DNA from 3 places in the Exiguobacterium sp. JMULE1 genome. Region 2 is predicted to be linked to each of the others. Evidence: riboswitches for the same ligand, from Rfam matches in the RefSeq annotation. Region 2 holds a riboswitch; each other region holds the start of a gene.

Region 1 (3,278 bases), 260 kb from region 2:
ATTAAAAAAAGACGTACCGATGATGGTCGTCCTTTGATGTAGCAGCTATTTGCTTCCATATGGAAACGAATAGCTGTTTTTTTGATTCAGCCTGTTTCTTGCGAAAACTGACACGATTGTTCGATAAAGCGAATCGTCTCACGAACAATCAAATCCTGATCATGATCGAGTGTCGCAACGTGATACGAGTTCAGTAAACAGTAGCTTCGTTTATCATTTGTTCCGATGTGCTGGTGCAGATAATCCGAGCTCGAAGGTGGAACGACGTGATCGGTCGCTGAGTAAAGAATCAATGTCGGTAGAAGGATCGATCCAAGGCGTCCTTTTGTTTCATCCATTAGGCGAACAAGTTCGAACGCACAACGGCTCGGAACAAGATCATAGATGATTTCAAAGGCTGCTCGCTTAATGTCCGGTGCGCCTTCCGGTAAATACTCTGGACCGTCCTCGAACGAAAGTGATTCATAGGATGGAACGGAGAGTGCGGCATTGATCGTAATGATGCCGGCAAACGGAATCCCGTCAGCGGCGAGCGACAGCGCAAGCGTCGCACCCATCGATTGACCGATGACGAAGACTTGATCGCATGTTTCTTGTAAACGTTCATAGCCGTCTTGCAGGCTTTGCTTCCAACATCGAGCAGTCGATTGTTCGAACTCGCGGACGTTCGTTCCATGTCCACGTAAGCGCGGGGCATAGACGGTAAAACCTTCAGCAGCGAATGCCTCACCGACGTCCCGGACACTTTGCGGAGTGGCGTTAAAACCATGACAGATTAGAATGCCGATCGATCCACCTTGAAAATAAAACGCTTCAGCACCAGTCAATACAGGATAGTTCATCATTACTATTTTTCCTCCATTCATGAAAAAAACTCGTCGACGTCACTGCTTGGACGCCCACGAGTTTTTCACCGTATCATCCAAAGCCGCGCTTTGCTGGTCGGAGCACCTTACAAATTGCAGGTTGCCGTGAAGTCATAGAGCCAGGTCTCTCGTTCACTCTTGATAAATATCATATTGGAATTGTCGGAATAATCATTGAAACGATGGTAGCACGACCAAAAATGACTTGTCAAATCTTTCTTGACGAATCGTGATCCGTTCATTAAGCTAATTCATAACTTGTAAATCCATCGATATGCGCCAAATGGATTATTTTTGCAAAGTTGGTTGACTTTTAAAGTTTCGACCCGTAATGTAAAAATTAGTTTTACGACATAAGCAACAACGCAACAACACACATACGAATTTCATACCGCAATACTTATCCAGAGAGGTGGAGGGACTGGCCCTACGAAACCTCGGCAACAGACTCATTATGAGCACTGTGCCAATTCCATCAGACAGATGTCTGAGAGATGAGTGGAGTGGATTCTGCCACTGTGCGGATCCAGGTCTCTTCTTGTTTCTCAAGAAGGGACCTTTTTTGTTGAATGAAGGGGGAAAACGGAATGATTGCATTTCATCAAGTCAAAAAAACGTACGTCACGAAAGATCAGACGATTGCAGCGCTAGACGGTGTCGACCTGACGATCGAGAAAGGCGAAATCTTTGGTGTCATCGGCTTTAGCGGTGCCGGGAAAAGTTCACTGCTCCGCTGTGTCAATCTGTTAGAACGACCGACGTCAGGAACGGTGACGGTCGATGGGGAAGATTTAACGCAACTGTCTCCGAAAAAATTACGCCAAGCAAAACAACGGATTGGAATGATCTTTCAGCACTTCAATCTATTGAATGCGAACACGGTCTTTACGAACGTTGCAAAACCACTCGTTCTCGCAGGCGTCAAGAAAGATGAGATTCGCCGTCGGGTGACGGAGTTGCTCGAATTCGTCGATCTCGCGGACAAGGCGGATCATTATCCAGATCAATTGTCGGGTGGGCAGAAACAGCGCGTTGGTATCGCCCGGGCACTCGCGACGCAACCTTCCGTCCTTTTATGTGACGAAGCGACGTCAGCACTTGATCCCCAGACGACACATCATATTCTTCAGTTATTAAAACGGATCAATGCAGAGTACGGGATCACGATTCTTTTGATTACCCACGAGATGGGCGTCATCCGGGAGATTTGCGATCGTGTAGCCGTCATCGAAGCTGGGAAGCTAATCGAGTCAGGAACGGTCTTTGATGTCTTTTCAAATCCGCAGACCGAGACGGCACGGAACTTTGTACGGTCCGTCATGCATGACGAGATTCCAGCGTCGATTCGTCAGTTGATCGAGTCGCGAAATGCGCATCCAATCTATAAGATTCACTTCCTTGGACATCACACCGGACAACCACTCTTGTCGCAAGTCGCAAAACGCTTCGACGTCGATGTCAATATCCTGCACGGTAGCATCACGGAGTTGCAGGAGACGCCGTTCGGCACATTACTCGTTGAACTGATCGGTGAGACGACAGAAGTGAAACGTGCCTTACACTACATCGATCAGGCACAGGTAACCGTTGAGGAGGTGCTCGCTGATGCTAGTTAACTACAGTGATATTTGGACAGCATTTTTGCAGACGATGACGATGGTATCCGTTTCGCTCTTGTTCTCGACCTTGATCGGCTTACCACTCGGTATCCTGCTTGTCGTCACGCGAAAAGGAGCGTTACTTGAAAATGTTCCGTTGTTCACGTTCTTCAACAGTATCGTCAATATTTTCCGCTCGATTCCGTTCATCATCTTACTCGTCGCGATCATCCCGTTGACGCGCTTGATCGTTCAGACATCGATCGGAACAGAAGCCGCAATCGTTCCGCTCGTCTTTTACGCTGCACCGTACATGGCGCGTCTGATCGAGAGTTCTTTACTCGAAGTCGATAAAGGCGTTCTTGAAGCAGCAGAAGCGATGGGCGCGACACCGTTTCAAACGATTTTCCGCTTCCTCCTACCGGAAGCACTCGGTTCACTCATCCTGAACTTAACGATCGCGACGGTCGGCTTGATCGGGGCATCGGCGATGGCAGGCGCCATCGGTGGTGGCGGTTTGGGTGACTTAGCAATTACTTACGGCTATCAACGGTTTGATACGAAAGTCATGATCATCACGGTCGGGATTCTCGTCATCTTAGTCCAAGGCTTACAGACGACAGGCAACATCGTCGCACGAAAAATCAGAAGACATTAATCAAGGGAGCGATTCAGCCATGAAAAAAGCAGTAGCAATTGGAGCAACACTCACGACGATTTTATTTGCCGGGTGCGCAGCATCAGGAGAAGACGAAAAGACGATCAAGCTCGGTGTCAGCGGTTCAGACACACAAGTTTGGGATTATGTCGCCAA
Region 2 (3,278 bases):
GTTCACGGTCCCCTGTCTCGATCGCTTCGATGTACAAGGCGTGGTTCGCGAGGATGCGTTCGAAGTCTTCGATGTCTTCCTCGAATCGTACCCGCATCGATAGGAGGATGAAACTTTCCATGACCGGTTTGAGATTTTGCCAAATCATGCTGACATATCCATGATCAATCGAGCGGATGATCGTTTCGTGAAACAGTACGTCCTGGAAGGAGAATTCATCGGCATCCTTGTATTTGATGGCAACTTTCATCATTTCGAGAATTTTACTGAGTTCACGGACGAGTTCTGCCCGTTCGATTTTGACGAGTCGTTCGAAGACGAACGTTTCAATGAGTAGCCGGACATCATAGATTTCCTGAATGTCGCGCTCAGACAAACCGACGACGACCGCTCCCATTCGTTCGAGACGAATCAATTGTTCGGATGCAAGGACCTTTAACGCATCACGGACGGGCGAGCGACTGACTGAAAAATCAGAGGCTAATTTGTTTTCGGATAAAATGGTACCGCTTTCAATCTTTCCTGAAATGATGCGCATCCGTAGCTCGTGTGCGACACGATCTCCAGCGGAAGCTTTTGCTAACCACTTCAAGGGGTATAACAGTTCTGACATGGAATCACCTGATTTCTAAAGTGAGTATACTTGTATACAAGTTAGTATAAACGTTTTTTTCTAAAATGCAAACGCTTAACTTACATTTTAGTGATTCAAGCAGGAATCAGGAAAATGGTTTCCGATATGTTAGGGTGAAGGAGTAAGTAACGAATCGATTAGTTAAAAAGGAGGTAATGCATATGCATGTTTTAGTCGTAGGTGCCGGAGCAGTTGGAGGTTATTTCGGGGGACGTCTTGCTGAGCAAGGGGAACAGGTGACATTCCTTGTTCGTCCGAAGCGCTATGAACAATTACAAAAGACAGGGTTACAGATCACTAGTCCTCATGGTGATGTTATGATCACGCCTCAGTTAGTGACACGAGACATGCGACTGAATCACACATTTGATGTCGTCTTACTTTCGACGAAAGCCTATCACTTGGATGATGTCCTACAGGATCTTGCGCCATTTGTTTCGAGCGAGACGTACATCATTCCTTTGTTGAACGGCATGCAGCATATACGACGGTTAACAGAAGTCTTCGGAGAAGATCGAGTACTGGGCGGGCTTTGCTTCATTGAATCGACGCTTGATGCAGAAGGGCGTATTGTACAGACAAGCCCGTCGCATCGGCTATTGTTTGGTTCACGAACCGGTAAACCAACAGCGCGTTTAGAGGAGATTGCAACACGTTTTGCGAAAGCGAAGGCACCGATGGCGTACTCGATGCATATCATGGATGACATGTGGCAAAAGTACCTCTTCATTTCGACATTTGCGGGCGTGACGACACTATTTCGCTCTGCCATCGGTCCAATTCGCAAGGACCCAATTGGTCATCAGATGATTCAAGACGTCATGAAGGAAGCGAAGCAAGCGATGGAAGAACAAGGCGCAGTCTTTAATGACGATGTAGAAGCGGTCTTGCTGAAGCAGATGCATGCAATGGAAGACACGATGAAATCGTCAATGTTACGGGACATGGAAAAGGGTCAGCCCGTCGAAGTGAAACATTTCTTTAGTACGTTGCTCGAAACACGCTCTTCACGTCATCTTCAACTGATTGAATCTAATTTATGGATCTATCAAAAAAATCGGGAAATGCCTGTTGACTGAATTATCTGCATTCTGATATGGTTAGGAACAATTACATACTTATCCAGAGAGGTGGAGGGACTGGCCCTATGAAACCTCAGCAACAGGTCGAAAGATACTGTGCTAATTCCTGCGGGTGCTGCACCCGATCGATAAGATTTCCGAATTGTCGACCGACGCATCCGTGAGGATGCGTTTTTTGTTTGAAATAGGTGGAACGAGGAGGAAATGGATTCATGAAAACGAGCGGAGCATTTCGACGCAAGATGGAATCACGTCATCTGATCATGCTGTCGTTAGGTGGTGTCATTGGAACAGGATTATTTTTAAGTACAGGTTATACGTTGGAACAAGCAGGACGTGTCGGAACGATTTTATCGTATTTGATCGGAGCCGTCGTCGTTTACTTAGTCATGTTAAGTCTCGGTGAACTCGCCGTGCACATGCCGGAAACCGGATCATTCCATAAGTACGCAACGAAGTACATTGGACCTGGCACCGGTTATACAGTAGCCTGGCTCTACTGGCTGACGTGGACGGTCGCCCTTGGTTCAGAATTCACGGCAGCAGGCATTTTGATGCAACGTTGGTTCCCATCGATTCCGGTTTGGGTGTTCAGTGCCTTATTCGCTGCGATGATCCTTGGTATCAACGTCTTGAAGGTTCGCGTGTTCGCTGAAGTCGAGTTTTGGTTCTCCGCCATTAAGGTCGTGACGATCATTGCGTTCATTTTACTTGGTGCGGGAGCGATCGTCGGCTTCATTCCACTGCAAGATGGTAGCCCAGCCCCATTCTTTTCTTCCTTAACGGAAGGTGGATTATTCCCAAATGGTGCTTTCGTCATCTTCATGACGATGCTTGCCGTGAATTTTGCTTACTCGGGAACGGAACTGATCGGTGTCGCAGCGGGTGAAGCAGTCGATCCGAAACGGACGATTCCGCTTGCGATCCGGACGACGATCTTGCGACTCGTCCTCTTCTTCGTCGGTACGATCATCGTGTTAGCCGTCTTATTGCCAACGGATGGGAAAGGTGTACTCGAAAGTCCGTTCGTCGCCGTGTTCGAACGGATCGGAATTCCCTACGCAGCAGACGTGATGAACTTCGTCATTTTGACAGCGATTTTGTCGGCAGCGAACTCTGGACTTTACGCCGCCTCTCGGATGCTCTGGTCGCTTGCGAACGAACGTATGATTCCACGCTTCTTCGCCCAAGTGACACCAAGTGGGGTTCCACTTCGAGCTGTATTGTTCAGCATGCTTGGCGGAGGACTTGCCTTGCTGTCTAGCATCTATGCAGCAGGGAGTGTCTATATCGCGCTCGTCTCGATTTCCGGTCTCGCTGTCGTCGTCGTTTGGATGAGTATCAGCATTGCTCAGTATCGCTTCCGGAAACAATTTCTCCGCGAAGGGCATACGGTCGACGAATTGGTCTATCGCACACCACTCTTTCCATTCGTGCCAATCGCCGCTTTCGTCGTCTGTTTGATTTCCCTGATTGGTATCGGATTTGATCCGACACAACGAATCGCCTTGTACTGTGGTATTCCATTCATCGTGATCTGTTATGTCGTACATGCGTTCACG
Region 3 (3,278 bases), 2.7 Mb from region 2:
GAATTCAGGATCGATGACTTTCGTTTCCGTCGCTGAGGCGAAGATGCTTCCTGTATGTAGATCGCCGTGCAGCAATGCATCTCCTTTCGTGATGAAGAGCGCTTCGAGTTTTGCGACTTCGCGTTTCAACTCATCGTCTGCCCATAGACGTGCCACCTCTTCTTCGAGTCCGACTTCAATCTCGTTCGTCTCCGCGTCATGAAACGGATCCGTGAAGATTAATTTTTCCGTGATGTCGCACAAGTCTGGATTGTAGTACGTTCGGGCGACACGTTTCTTTTCAACCGGACCAAGCGCAAAGTCCGATGTATGGAATAACGTCCGAGCGAGATAAGAACCGATATGTTCCGCAAGCAACGGATACTGTTCACCTGCGAGTAAACCGCTTCGAACGATCGTCAAATGTGAAAGATCTTCCATGACCGTATACGCCTCTTCGTGACTAGCATGAAAAACACGTGGTACGAACGGTACGGCATGTCGCGCGAATTCACGGAGTGCGGATTGCTCGATCCACGCTCGTTCGAGCGATAACGGCCAGCTCTCCCCGACGACCTTCGCATATGGTAATGCTTGTTTTAAAATCAAGCGATGTTCGCCTTCTCGAATCCGAAAGACGAGGTTGAGGTTCCCGTCGCCAATCTCTTCTGCTTCGACGGCTCCATCGCCGATCAGTCCTAATGTCCGAACACGATCAATCGCGTCCTGTTCTGTGAATGCTTTATATGTCATCTCAGTTTCCCCCTATGTGATACACGAAAAAGCGCCTCTTTTCGTCATCGAAAAGAGGCGCAGAAAAGTCACTGCGTCCTCTTATCTCTCAGACGAAACGTCTGTTGGATGTAGCACCGTGCCTAGTGGTCGGTTGCTGCGGCGTCATCGGGCCAATTCCCTCTGCCAACTCGCGATAAGAGTCGTATGTAGTTGTCGTGTGTGATATTGATTTGAATCTTACGCAATCGACTTCCTCGCTGTCAAATCGAAATCAAGCAGAAACGGACATCATTTTTAAGTCATCTATAGAAAGAGTATTTCCAAAAAAATAAATTTTCTAAAAATAGTTTGACAAGTCACGATTCTCATGTAAAAATTGCAATTAGATTTCACAATTTCATCCAATTCTTATCAAGAGCAGACGGAGGGACAAGCCCTACGATGTCGCAGCAACCGACCTTTTGGCACGGTGCTAATTCTTGCAGCTACTAAGCTGACAGATAAGAGTCCACGTTCGAATCATTCATGGTCTCTTGTCGCTGACGAGAGACCATTTTTTTGTTGAAGGAGGAAAGACATGGCTTATATCACTGCTACTTATCAATTGACTGCCCGTGATCGACTCGAGCAGCGCGCTGAACAACTCGCGCTTGGTCTGACAGTCGGTTCTTGGACGGAACTGAATCATCTCGAACAACAACAACTCGCCTCGTTCAAAGGGGAAGTCGTACATACCGAAGAGCGCGATGGCAAAGGATATATCACGATTCGTTATCCGGAACATAACGTGTCGCGCGACTTTTCTGCGATTCTGACGACCGTCTTCGGGAAACTCTCACTCGACGGTGAAATCAAATTAACGGAATTGCTACTACCCGATACATTTACGTCGGACTTTCCAGGTGCGAAATTCGGGATTGAAGGGGTCCGTTCCTTGATCGGTGTCGAAGATCGCCCATTGTTAATGAGCATCTTCAAAGGAGTCATCGGACGCGATTTATCGTTCCTTCGTGATCAACTCGAAGGACAACTCGCTGGTGGGATTGATCTCGTCAAAGACGATGAGATCCTATACGACAATCCGTTGACACCGACGATTGACCGGGCACGAATCGGACGTGAGGTCATCGATGCTCACTTCCACCGGACTGGTAAACGTGCGTTATATGCGATCACACTCAGCGGTCCCGTCTTTACGCTCAAGGATCAAGCCAAGCGATTGATTGACGCTGGAGCGACTGCTTTCTTGCTGAATACCTTCACATACGGACTCGACGTCTTACGCGAACTGGCAAGTGATCCGGAAATCAACGTTCCAATCTTCAATCATCCGGCATATAGCGGTGCGTTGATCGCTAGCCCGAATCACGGAGTCGCAGCTCCTGTCTTACTCGGCACATTACCGCGTGCTGCTGGAGCAGACTTGACGCTATTCCCGTCTCCTTACGGCAATGTCGCTTTGCCAAAGGATGTCGCCCGTGGCATCGCGGTCGAAGCGACCCGTCTCGGTCAGACGAAATCGATCTTCCCGGTTCCTTCAGCCGGTATTCATCCTGGACTCGTCGCTCAACTCGTACGGGACTTCGGTATCGATTCCGTCATCAACGCCGGTGGCGGCGTACATGGTCATCCGCAAGGTGCTGCGGCTGGTGTCACCGCTTTCCGTCAGGCACTCGATGCGGCACTCGCAAATGAATCCCTATCGACGGCAGCATCGCGTCATGAAGAATTACGGATCGCCCTCGACGCTTGGGGGATCAAGTCATGACCGTACGGATTCTTTGTGACTTCGACGGTACCGTGACGACACAGGATAACATCATCGCACTCATGCAGGCATTTGCGCCAGCGAGTGACTTCGAACCGTTAAAACGCGGCGTACTCGACCGGACGTTATCGATTCAAAGTGGTGTCGGGCAAATGTTCGCACTTCTGCCATCTGATGGGAAAGCGTCCTATCTTGACTTTTTACTGGAGCGCGCCGTCATTCGCGACGGATTTTCGGAGTTACTGCAGTACAGTCGTCGTCAAGACATCGATTTCTCGATCGTCAGCGGCGGAATGGACTTTTTCGTCGAACCGATCTTAGCGCCATTCCTTGAACAAGAACAGATTTACTGTAACGTCGCCGATTTCAGTGGTCCATTCGTCCATATCGATTGGCCAAACGCCTGCGATGCCCATTGTACGAACGGGTGCGGCTGTTGTAAAACGTCCGTTGCCCGGACACTACGTAAAGACGGTGACGTCATCATCGTCATCGGCGACTCGGTGACGGACTTCGAACTCTCAAAACAAGCGGATCGTGTCTATGCCCGTGATTATCTGATCACGTTGTGTGAAGAGAACGATATCGCCTATACACCGTTTGAGACGTTCCATGATATCGTTCATGATTTAACACGAGCGGAGGTGACAACATGACATTCATGCGACGCTATGAAGAGCTACGCGCCATCAAACAAGAGCTTGCGGCTCGCGATTGGTTCCCTGGTACGAGTGGCAATCTCGCCATTCGGACATCCGGTGTCCCGGTTGAATTCCTTGTGACGGCAAGCGGAAAA

The links. A riboswitch is a leader RNA that binds a small molecule or an ion and turns the genes downstream of it on or off. The one in region 2 is predicted to bind S-adenosylmethionine.
Region 1: linked by a shared signal. The riboswitch ahead of EXW93_RS14455 (methionine ABC transporter ATP-binding protein) and the one ahead of EXW93_RS15865 (amino acid permease) in region 2 are both predicted to bind S-adenosylmethionine.
Region 3: linked by a shared signal. The riboswitch ahead of EXW93_RS02105 (2,3-diketo-5-methylthiopentyl-1-phosphate enolase) and the one ahead of EXW93_RS15865 (amino acid permease) in region 2 are both predicted to bind S-adenosylmethionine.

The regions. Positions count from the first base shown of each region.
Region 1 covers NZ_SGWC01000002.1:2,758,430-2,761,707, reverse strand. The annotation lists gene EXW93_RS14465 (thymidine kinase) at 1-5, shown strand, start outside; gene EXW93_RS14460 (alpha/beta hydrolase) at 87-845, opposite strand; SAM riboswitch class I at 913-1,014, opposite strand; SAM riboswitch class I at 1,264-1,367, shown strand; gene EXW93_RS14455 (methionine ABC transporter ATP-binding protein) at 1,454-2,482, shown strand; gene EXW93_RS14450 (methionine ABC transporter permease) at 2,472-3,122, shown strand; gene EXW93_RS14445 (MetQ/NlpA family ABC transporter substrate-binding protein) at 3,142-3,278, shown strand, end outside.
Region 2 covers NZ_SGWC01000002.1:3,021,939-3,025,216, reverse strand. The annotation lists gene EXW93_RS15875 (GntR family transcriptional regulator) at 1-613, opposite strand, end outside; gene EXW93_RS15870 (ketopantoate reductase family protein) at 796-1,713, shown strand; SAM riboswitch class I at 1,750-1,851, shown strand; gene EXW93_RS15865 (amino acid permease) at 1,929-3,278, shown strand, end outside.
Region 3 covers NZ_SGWC01000002.1:357,577-360,854, reverse strand. The annotation lists gene mtnK (S-methyl-5-thioribose kinase) at 1-732, opposite strand, end outside; SAM riboswitch class I at 811-914, opposite strand; SAM riboswitch class I at 1,120-1,221, shown strand; gene EXW93_RS02105 (2,3-diketo-5-methylthiopentyl-1-phosphate enolase) at 1,292-2,482, shown strand; gene EXW93_RS02100 (2-hydroxy-3-keto-5-methylthiopentenyl-1-phosphate phosphatase) at 2,479-3,138, shown strand; gene EXW93_RS02095 (methylthioribulose 1-phosphate dehydratase) at 3,135-3,278, shown strand, end outside.